2 regions of the Kitasatospora sp. NPDC094028 genome follow, and region 1 is predicted to be linked to the other one. Evidence: riboswitches for the same ligand, from Rfam matches in the RefSeq annotation. Region 1 holds a riboswitch; the other holds the start of a gene.
What was found. A riboswitch is a leader RNA that binds a small molecule or an ion and turns the genes downstream of it on or off. The one in region 1 is predicted to bind cyclic di-AMP.
Positions count from the first base shown of each region.

Region 2: another riboswitch for cyclic di-AMP. It lies ahead of ACPC54_RS01015 (C40 family peptidase); the one in region 1 lies ahead of ACPC54_RS24055 (transglycosylase family protein).

Region 1 is NZ_JBMVFA010000016.1:157,598-162,309, forward strand. Features, by position in the region: gene ACPC54_RS24040 (glycoside hydrolase family 13 protein) at 1-29, shown strand, start outside; gene ACPC54_RS24045 (LacI family DNA-binding transcriptional regulator) at 55-1,074, shown strand; gene ACPC54_RS24050 (hypothetical protein) at 1,163-1,363, opposite strand; gene ACPC54_RS24055 (transglycosylase family protein) at 1,544-2,875, opposite strand; cyclic di-AMP (ydaO/yuaA leader) riboswitch at 2,862-3,024, opposite strand; gene ACPC54_RS24060 (sirohydrochlorin chelatase family protein) at 3,561-4,508, opposite strand.
Region 2 is NZ_JBMVFA010000001.1:229,397-234,108, forward strand. Features, by position in the region: gene ACPC54_RS01005 (NYN domain-containing protein) at 1-308, shown strand, start outside; gene ACPC54_RS01010 (C40 family peptidase) at 508-1,545, shown strand; cyclic di-AMP (ydaO/yuaA leader) riboswitch at 1,900-2,053, shown strand; gene ACPC54_RS01015 (C40 family peptidase) at 2,064-3,167, shown strand; gene ACPC54_RS01020 (C40 family peptidase) at 3,393-4,439, shown strand; gene ACPC54_RS01025 (hypothetical protein) at 4,613-4,712, shown strand, end outside.

The DNA.
Region 1 (4,712 bases):
CGGACAGCACCGGCTGGTGGGCGGTCTGACGTGGGTGCAATAGGCTCTGGGCCCGTGACTACGGCGCGACTCTCAGACATCGCAGCGCAGGCGGGGGTCAGCGAAGCCACCGTCTCCCGCGTGCTCAACGGCAAGGCGAACGTCTCCGCCGCCACCCGGCAGACCGTGCTGGCGGCGCTCGACGTGCTCGGCTACGAGCGGCCGACCCGGCTGCGCCAGCGCAGCGCCGGGCTGATCGGGCTGATCACGCCGGAGCTGAGCAACCCGATCTTCCCGGCGCTGGCGCAGGTGATCGAGCAGGTGCTCAGCCGGCACGGCTACACGCCGGTGCTCTGCACCCAGACGCCGGGCGGCTCCACCGAGGACGAACTGGTCGAGATGCTGGTCGACCGGGGCGTGGCGGGCATCGTGTTCGTCTCCGGACTGCACGCCGACACCACCGCCGACCACGACCGCTACGCCCGCCTCTCCGGGCGCGGCGTGCCGTTCGTGCTGATCAACGGCTACAGCGAGCGGATCGACGCGCCGTTCATCTCGCCGGACGACCGGGCCGCGATGTGGATGGCCGTCCAGCACCTGGCCGAACTCGGCCACGAGCGGATCGGGTTGGCGGTCGGGCAGAAGCGGTACGTGCCGGTGCTGCGCAAGATCGAGGGCTTCACGGCCGCGCTGCGCGAGGTGCTGGGGCTGAGCGCGGAGGAGGCCGAAGGGCTCGTCCACCACACGCTGTTCAGCGTGGAGGGCGGGCACGCGGCGGCCGGCGCGCTGCTCGACAAGGGCTGCACGGCGATCGTCTGCGGCAGCGACATGATGGCGCTCGGGGCGATCCGGGCGGTGCGCCAGCGCGGGCTGTCGGTGCCGCACGACGTGTCGGTGGTCGGCTTCGACGACTCGCCGCTGATCGCCTTCACCGAGCCGCCGTTGACCACGATCCGCCAGCCGGTCGAGGCGATGGCCACGGCCGCGGTGGACGCGCTGCTGGAGGAGGTCGGCTCGAACGCCGGGCAGCGCGGGGAGTTCATGTTCCAGCCGGAGCTGGTGATGCGCGGGTCCACCGGGGCCTGCGCGCGCTGACGGCGGCGGGAAAGCCCAACGGACGGGCCCCGGAGAGCGGTTGCTCTCCGGGGCCCGTCGTCGTGCGGTCCGGCCGGCCGCGCCCGGCTCAGCCCTCCTGCGCGGGCGGGCGGTCCATGGTGAGCCGGTGGCCGTCCGTGGCGTCGCCGGTGCGCATCTCGGTGCGTCGGCCGCGGGCCAGGTAGTCGCGCAGGACCAGTTCGACGGCGTCCTGCGGGTTCTTCGTTCCGGCGAGCATCATCACGTCGATCGCGAGGTTCGCATCGATGGTGACGGTGACCTGGGCCATGGTGACTCCTCCTCGGGTGCAGAGCAGCAGCATGCCCCTTGGGGCTCCGTTCCACCACAGCGGCGATCGTCCCGGCACCGGAACGCGCCAGAACCCCCGGGGAGGAGCGGGCAGGCTCTCCCCGGGGGCGTCGTGGCGCCGGTTCCCCGGCCGTCAGCCGTCAGCTGTCAGCCGGCGGGCTCAGACGCGGCCGGCGAAGTCCGGCGCCCAGTTGGCGACGGTCTGCAGGCGCACGCCGACGCTGGGGTTGGCGGCCTCGACGTACTGGCCGCCGCCGATGTAGATCGCGACGTGGTAGACGCCGGAGTCCTGGCCGTTGTTGGACCAGAACAGCAGGTCGCCCGGCTGCAGGCTGTCCAGCGAGACGTGGGTGCTGGCGGCGGCCTGGTCGGCGGCGACGCGCGGCACCGAGATGCCCGCGGCGCGCAGCGCGGCCTGGGTCAGGCCGGAGCAGTCCCAGCCGCCGTTGCCGGTGCCGCCGTAGACGTAGGCCTGGCCGACCTGGGCCTTGGCGAAGGAGATCGCGGCGGCCATGCTGCCGGTCGCGGCCGGGGCCTGGGTCTGGGCCGGGGCGGCGGGCTTGGCGGCCTGCGCGGTCTGCTTCGGCGAGGTCTGCTCCTGCGCGGTCGGCTTGGCGTTCACGGCACCGCCGGTGGCGGCCTGGCCGGACTGCTGCGAGCGGTCGAACCAGCTGAAGCCCGAGCCGGACTTGTCGGTGGAGGACTGGCCCGCCGGGGCGGCGGCCTCGTCACCGAAGCTCAGGTGCTGGCCCGGGTAGATGGTGTCCGGACCCTGGGTCAGGGTGGCGCGGTTCAGGTCGTACAGGTGCTGCCAGCCGCCCTGGACGTTGTGCTTGGCGGCGATCGAGGACAGCCAGTCGCCGTCGACGACGGTGTAGTCGCTGCCGGGGGCCTGCGGCTGGCGCTTCTGCGCCCAGGCGCCCTTGGCCCAGTCGCTCGTGGTGGAGCCGCTCTTGGCGGTGTCGGCGGCGGCCTGGTCCGGGGCGGGCGCGGCGGGCTTGGCGGCCGGCGCGGCCGGGGCCTGGGCGGGCTTGGCGGCCGGCTTGGCGGCGGCCTTGGGGGCGGTGCCGGCCGAGGTGTCGACGGCGGCGGGGGTGCCGCCCTGGGTCAGGCCGGCCTGGATGGAGCAGACGGGCCAGGCGCCGGGGCCCTGCGAGGCGAGGACCTTCTCGGCGACGGCGATCTGCTGGTCCTTGGTGGCCTGGTTGGCCTGCGGGGCGTAGGCGGTGCCACCGAAGGCGGCCCAGGTGCTGGAGGTGAACTGCAGGCCGCCGTAGAAGCCGTTGCCGGTGTTGATGCTCCAGTCGCCGCTGCTCTCGCACTGGGCGACCTTGTCCCAGGTGGCGACGGACGCGGCGGAGGCGGTGCCGGTGGTGAGGCAGGGGACGGTGAGGCCGATGCCGGCGACGCCGAGGGCGGCGATCACGCGACGGGTGCGGCTGGACAGGCGGGTGCCGTTGGTGGGCAGCATGAAGACGCGGTCCTCTCCCACGCCTGCGAGGTGAGCTGTCGGATTCGGGCTGGAGTTGCCCGGCCGCGCGGTGAGCGCGGCTTCACCCCTAGCCCAGAACCGTTCCGGGGAACGGTCCGGGGCGACTTACCTGTGGGTCCCCCGCTCCTGCCGTGGTGCGTTTTCGCGCTGCCAGGACATCCGACGGCAGGACTCGGCGTTGCGGATGAACTGGGTCCGTGTGGTCACGAACGGGGAGCACGTTAAGCAGAATTAAGGGAAATCCGCAAACAGTGTGATGCGCATCACGGTTTAGCGAAAACTGTCGAATGGGCTGCAAATCAAGATCGCAAATGATCGTTTTTCGGCAATCCGGCGGTGAATTCCCACAACTGGCTCCGCCTCAGGAAAGGCGTGACGGAGCGTCGGGGTGCGGGGCGGCGCGGGGGAGTGCGGATGGGAGCGCGCTTTTGCGGCGGGGGAGCGGCGGTAAATCGGGCGCCGGTCTATTCGCCCATAAATCGCGCAGAACGGACATAACCTTTCGCGGCCCGCGCGTTCGACGCTTCCTCGTCGGCCTGCCCGGCCTGCCCGGCCTGCCCGGCCTGCCCGGCCTGCCCGGCCCGCTCGGCCGCCCGGCCCGTCCGTCCGCGCGCGGGCAGCCGAAAGGGCCCGGAACGCGAACGTTCCGGGCCCTCGGGCGTACGACGGGGGTGCGGGCGGCCCGTCAGGCCTCCACGGGCCCCTGGGCGGCCGCGTGGGCGCCACGGGAGCCCTCCCCGGCCTCGGCGGCGGCAGCGGCCTCGGCTTCGGCCTGGGCCAGCTCCTCCGGCGAGGGGGTGGGCAGCGCGGCCAGGTAGGTGGAAGCGATCAGCTGCGCCACCGCCGGGTAGGCGCCGAGCGGCGCGGCGGACGGGCAGCCGGTCTCCTCGGCGGCCGTGGCGAGCAGCTCGGAGTCCGCCTCGGGGCCGATCACCAGCGGGGCCAGCGCCGGGCGCTGGGAGCCGGTCTCCTTGAGGTGGTCCACGGCCGCGGCGACCGAGCCGGGCACGTCGAGCGCGGCGGCGACGACCGGGACGGCCAGCCGGGCGGCGAGCAGCACGCCGGTGATGCCGGCCGCGGCGGCCGCGTCCTCGCCGCCCGCGGTGGTGAGGACGACGCCGTCCGCGGCGGTGGCGATGGCGAACAGCCGGGCGCGGTCGGCGCGGGCCAGTCCGGCCTCGGACAGCCGCACGTGCACGCCCTCGGCGAGCAGCGGGTGCGGGCCCAGCGCGTCGGTGACGGTCGCGCCGTACTCGGCGGCGAGGGCGTGAAGCCCGGTCAGGAAGTCGTGCGGACCGGAGACCAGCGGCACCACGACGGGTGCGGGCAGGCCGGCCTCGGCGGTCGCGGCCAGGAGCTCGGCGACGGTGCGGTCCTCGCTGTCGGCCGCCTCGCCGTCACCGGTGAGGTATCCGGCCGCGGCCTGGACGCCGTTCTGCTCGCTGCGGACGATCGACAGCAGTTCCTCGACGACCGAGCGGGACTCGGGCCCGGCGGTCGCGGGCACGGCCAGCACCAGGGCCGGGGCTCCGGTCGGAATCTCGGGGCGCTCGGGACGGCGATGGCGCCCCCGCGCACGGGAGCCTGGAGTGCGGACGGGCAGTGGCGCGCCCGGAATGGCTGCGGTGCTCATGCCGGAGATCGTAGGACATCGCCCCGTCAGGCCTGCAGTCGGCTGCCGGACGGGTTTCGCGTGCGCTCCGTGCCGGGCCTGTGCGCCACCCCCGCCGGATCGGGAGATTTCCCGGCAATCCGGACGAAAACCTCCCCAATCCCTCGCCCGGGGCCGCAGGGGACCGGAGAGTGATGACGCGGCGCGAGGGGCCCGGCGTTGCAG
Region 2 (4,712 bases), on a different contig from region 1:
AGCGGATCCGGCTGCTGGGCGGGCTGGCGATGCTGGCGCAGCGCACCCAGGCGGAGGTCACCTGTGTGTTCGACGGCCAGGACCTGGACGTTCCGGTGATCATGGCGCCGCCGCGCGGGGTGCGGGTGCGGTTCAGCCGGACCGGGGAGACGGCCGACGAGCTGATCCGCCGTCTGGTGCGGGCCGAGCCGCAGGGCCGTCCGGTCGTGGTGGTGTCCACCGATCGGGAGGTCGCGGAGGGCGTGCGGAAGGCGGGCGCGCGCCCGGTGGCCTCGGTGCTGCTGCTGAACCGGCTGGCCCGGCCCTGACCCGGGCCGGAGGGCGTGATGCCTGGTCAGCGCCCGGATGGCGGTCATGTGCGGATCTGGTGAAGTCAGCGTCGGAGGCCGGTTTCACGCCATTGGGGGGTTGGCGAAACGCAGAGATCTTCACTAGGGTCTGGCGTCAAACCTATTTTCCGGATTCTCACTCGTACAGGTGAGTCCGATGGAAGAAGGAGCCGGTCTCTTGGCCTCCCACCGCCGTCCGAAGCAGCCGAGTCGCGCACGGGTCTCCGTGCTCACCGCTGCCGCTGCGACCGCGGTCGCCCTCTCGGCCCAGGTGGGCGCGCACGCCGCGCCCCAGCCCAGCAAGGACCAGGTCAAGGAGCAGATCGACCAGCTCCAGACCGAGCAGGAGCAGGCCGCCGAGAAGTACAACGGCGCCAAGGAGCGGGCCGACCAGCTGCGCAAGCAGTCGGACCAGCTGCAGGACCAGGTGGCGCGCAGCCAGGACCAGATGACCCAGCTGAAGTCGGGTCTGGCCGAGGTGGCCGGAGAGCAGTACCGCACCGGCGGCATCGACCCGTCCGTCCAGCTGATGCTCTCCTCCGACCCGAGCGGCTACCTGCAGAAGGCGTCCAGCGTCCAGCAGGCCAGCAACAGTCAGGCCGAGGCGCTCAAGGGGCTGCTGGACCAGCAGCGCCGGCTGGACCAGCAGAAGACCGAGGCGGCCGCGGTGCTGGCCTCGCTCGACTCCACGACCAAGGACCTGAACCAGGCCAAGGCGGACGTCAACCAGAAGCTGAAGGCCGCGCAGGACCTGATGAACTCGCTCAGCGCCGCCGACCGTGCCGCGCTGAAGGCCCAGCAGGCTCAGGTGGACCGGGCCTCGCGCGGCTCCGACCGCCCGGACATCGGCCCGCTGCCGCAGGCGAGCGGCTACGCGGGCGTCGCGGTGGCCAAGGCGATGAGCAAGCAGGGCTCGCCGTACCAGTGGGGCTCCACCGGGCCGAGCACCTTCGACTGCTCGGGCCTGATGGTCTGGGCGTACGGCCAGGCCGGCGTCTCGCTGCCGCGCACCTCGCAGGAGCAGGGCAACGTCGGCACCCGGGTGCCCTCGCTGGACCAGGCCCAGCCGGGCGACCTGGTGGTCTACGGCAGCGACCGGCACCACGTCGGGATGTACATCGGCAACGGCATGGTGGTGCACGCGCCGCACACCGGTGACGTGGTGAAGGTGATGAAGGCCGACGCGATGCCGATCAACACCATCCGCCGGGTCTGACGCCCGCGGGGCCGACGGACCGGCAGGCCGCAGGGCCGCTCCGAACGCTTGTGACACCCGCCACCCCTCGTTCCGGGGGGTGGCGTTCGGCTGTGACCGCCCGGCTGGCCGATTCGTGAAATCCGATCAGCTATGCGTGTGGACGTGATCACCTTCGGTCATTTTCACAGAAGAACTTCGGCATTCTTACGTCTTTTTTCTGACAAGGATTTGAACGGATCACGGTCCAGTTACTAGGGTCATGACCCGAACCACCGCACTGTCGATCACCCAGCCTGGGTGGCGGCGGTGGTTTCCGTCGAGTTCGCGAGACAGCGGGGCAGGTCGAAGCGACTGCCCGACAGGGGAGCCCAGTGGTCGGGGGCGCTGTGGAGCGGAGCCGGGGAACCACGTTCCTCCGGGGTGAATCGGCGCCAGGTCGGCCGATGGAACGGCCGTGAGGCGTCGTAGGGCATGCTTCCGGCCCGAACCCGTCAGCTCACCCGGTAGGCGGACGTAGGAAGAAGGAGCCCGCCTTCGTGGCGTCCCATCGTCGTCCCAAGCCCGCCGGCCGCGCCCGCGTCTCGATCCTGACCGGCGTCGCCGCCGCTGCCGTCGCCCTGTCCGCACAGGGCGCGCACGCCGACCCGCAGCCGACCAAGGACCAGGTCAAGGAGCAGGTCGACAAGCTCAACGAGCAGGCCGAGCAGGCGACCGAGAAGTACAACGCCTCGCAGGAGAAGCAGCAGGAGCTGCAGAAGCAGGTCTCCGGCCTGCAGGACAAGATCGCGCGGCAGCAGGGCCAGGTCACCGACCTGCAGGGCGGCCTCGCCGAGATCGCCGGCGAGCAGTACCGCAACGGCGGCATATCGCCCACCGTCCAGCTGATGTTCAACTCCAGCCCGGACACCTTCCTCAGCCAGGCCGGCACCCTGAACCAGGTCGGCGGCACCCAGAAGAACCAGCTGAAGGAACTCCAGGACCAGCAGCGCAAGCTCGACCAGGACCGCAACGAGGCCCAGGGCAAGCTCAACGAGCTGGAGTCCACCACCAAGCAGCTCAAGTCGGACAAGGAGGAGGTCCAGGGCAAGCTCAAGGCGGCCCAGGACCTGCTCAACACGCTGACCGAGCAGGAGCGCCAGCAGCTGGCCGCCGCCGAGGCGAAGGCCGCCGCCGACGCCAAGGCCAAGGCGGACGCCGCCAAGCCCGCGCAGTCGACCCCCGACCGCGCCTCGCGCGACAGCAGCCGCAGCGACCTCTCCGCCCCGGCCCCCGTGATCGCCCCCGGCAGCTCGCACGGTGCCGCGGCGCTCCAGTACGCCGCCTCCAAGCTCGGCAGCCCGTACGTCTACGGCGCCACCGGCCCGGGCTCGTTCGACTGCTCCGGCCTGATGCAGTGGGCCTTCAACCAGGCCGGCGTCTCGCTGCCGCGCACCTCGCAGGAGCAGGCCGGCGCCGGCACCCGGATCGGCTCCGACCTGTCCCAGGCCCAGCCGGGCGACCTGCTGATCTTCTTCGGCGACGCCCACCACGTCGGCATCTACGCCGGCAACGGCCAGGTGCTGCACGCGCCGAAGCCGGGCGCCGTGGTGCGCTACGAGGCGGTCTCCAACATGCCGCTCTCCTCCATCGTGCGGGTCTGATCCCGCGCAGCCTCCGTCAGGCCCGGTCTTCCCCAGGGGAGGCCGGGCCTGCGGCTTTGCCGGCGGCTCGTCCTGATGTCCGATTAGGGGGCGAATATTCGGACCGGTGGGGGTTTGGACTCGATTGCCCGGACTCGCTAACGTCTGCCACCGGACCCCCGCTCCAGAGCCGCCCGTTCCGGTGCGGCGGCGGGGCCGCGCCGCAGGATTGGAGCCGCCGCCGCCATGCCCGTGCATCGCCGTTCCCAACTGCTCGCCCGCGCGCTGGTGCTGACCGCGGCCGCCACCACCGCCCTCGGGGTGGCGACCGCCGGCTCCGCGCAGGCCGCCCCCGGCGGCCCGGACGCGCCCGACCGCAAGGACGTCAAGGTGCAGGTGGAGCGGCTGTACGACGAGGCCGAGCAGGCGTCCGAGAAGTACAACGCGGCGCAGGACGCCCAGCGGCGGCTCCAGGGCGAGACCACGATCCTGCAGAGCGAGATCGCCACCGCCCAGGACCAGCTCAACCAGCTGCGCGGCGACCTCGCCACCGTGGCCGGCGCCGAGTACCGCGGCGGCGGCCTGGCGCAGACCGCCCAGCTGATGCTCTCCAGCGACCCGGAGGGCTACCTCTCCCGGGCCCGCACGCTCGGCCAGGCCGCCACCCGCCAGCAGGAGACCCTGCACGAGCTGGTCACCCGTCAGCGCGGGCTCGACCAGCGCCGCACCGAGGCCGGCGGCAAGCTGGCCGCGCTGGAGGAGTCCCGGCGCACCCTGGCCGACAGCAAGCAGCAGATCCAGCAACGGCTCGCCAAGGCGCAGAAGCTGCTCAACAGCCTGGGTGCGGCCGAACGGGCCAGGATGACCGCCCAGGACGCCCGGGACGCCGAGCAGCGCGCCACCCGCGGCACCGACCGGCTGGACCTCGGCACCGCCCCGCCCGCCTCCGAGCGCGGGGCCGCCGCGCTGGCCGCCGCGGTGCGGATGATCGGCTCGCCGTACGTGTACGGCTCCACCGGGCCCCGTGCGTTCGACTGCTCCGGTCTGATGTACTACAGCTGGCGGCAGGCCGGAGTGACCCTGCCGCGCACTTCGCAGGCCCAGGCGTCCGCCGGGCAGCGGATCAGCCTCTCCGAAGCGCGGCCGGGAGACCTGGTGATCTTCTACCGGGACATGCACCACGTCGGCATGTACGCCGGCGGCGGGGTGATCGTGCACGCCCCCTACCCGGGCGCCAAGGTCCGCTACGAGAGCGTCAACGCCATGCCGGTCTCGGGGGTGGTCCGGCTCTGAGAGCGGCGACCTCCGACCCGGGCGGCCGCCTCCCGATAGCCGGAGCCCGGACCCACCGCACGCTGTCCCGGCGCGGCGCGCTGCTGCTCGCGGCCGGCGGGCTGGCCCAGCTGTCCCTGCCCCCGGCCGCCCCGGCCCCGCCCGCCCGGCCCGCGGCCGACCTGCGGGCCCGGGTGACGGCGCTGCTGGCGGCGCGCGCGGCGGCCCTGCCCGGCCTGGCCGGGGTGCCGCTGACCGGTGCGGCCTACCGCAACCTGGTGCTGCCCCCGGCGG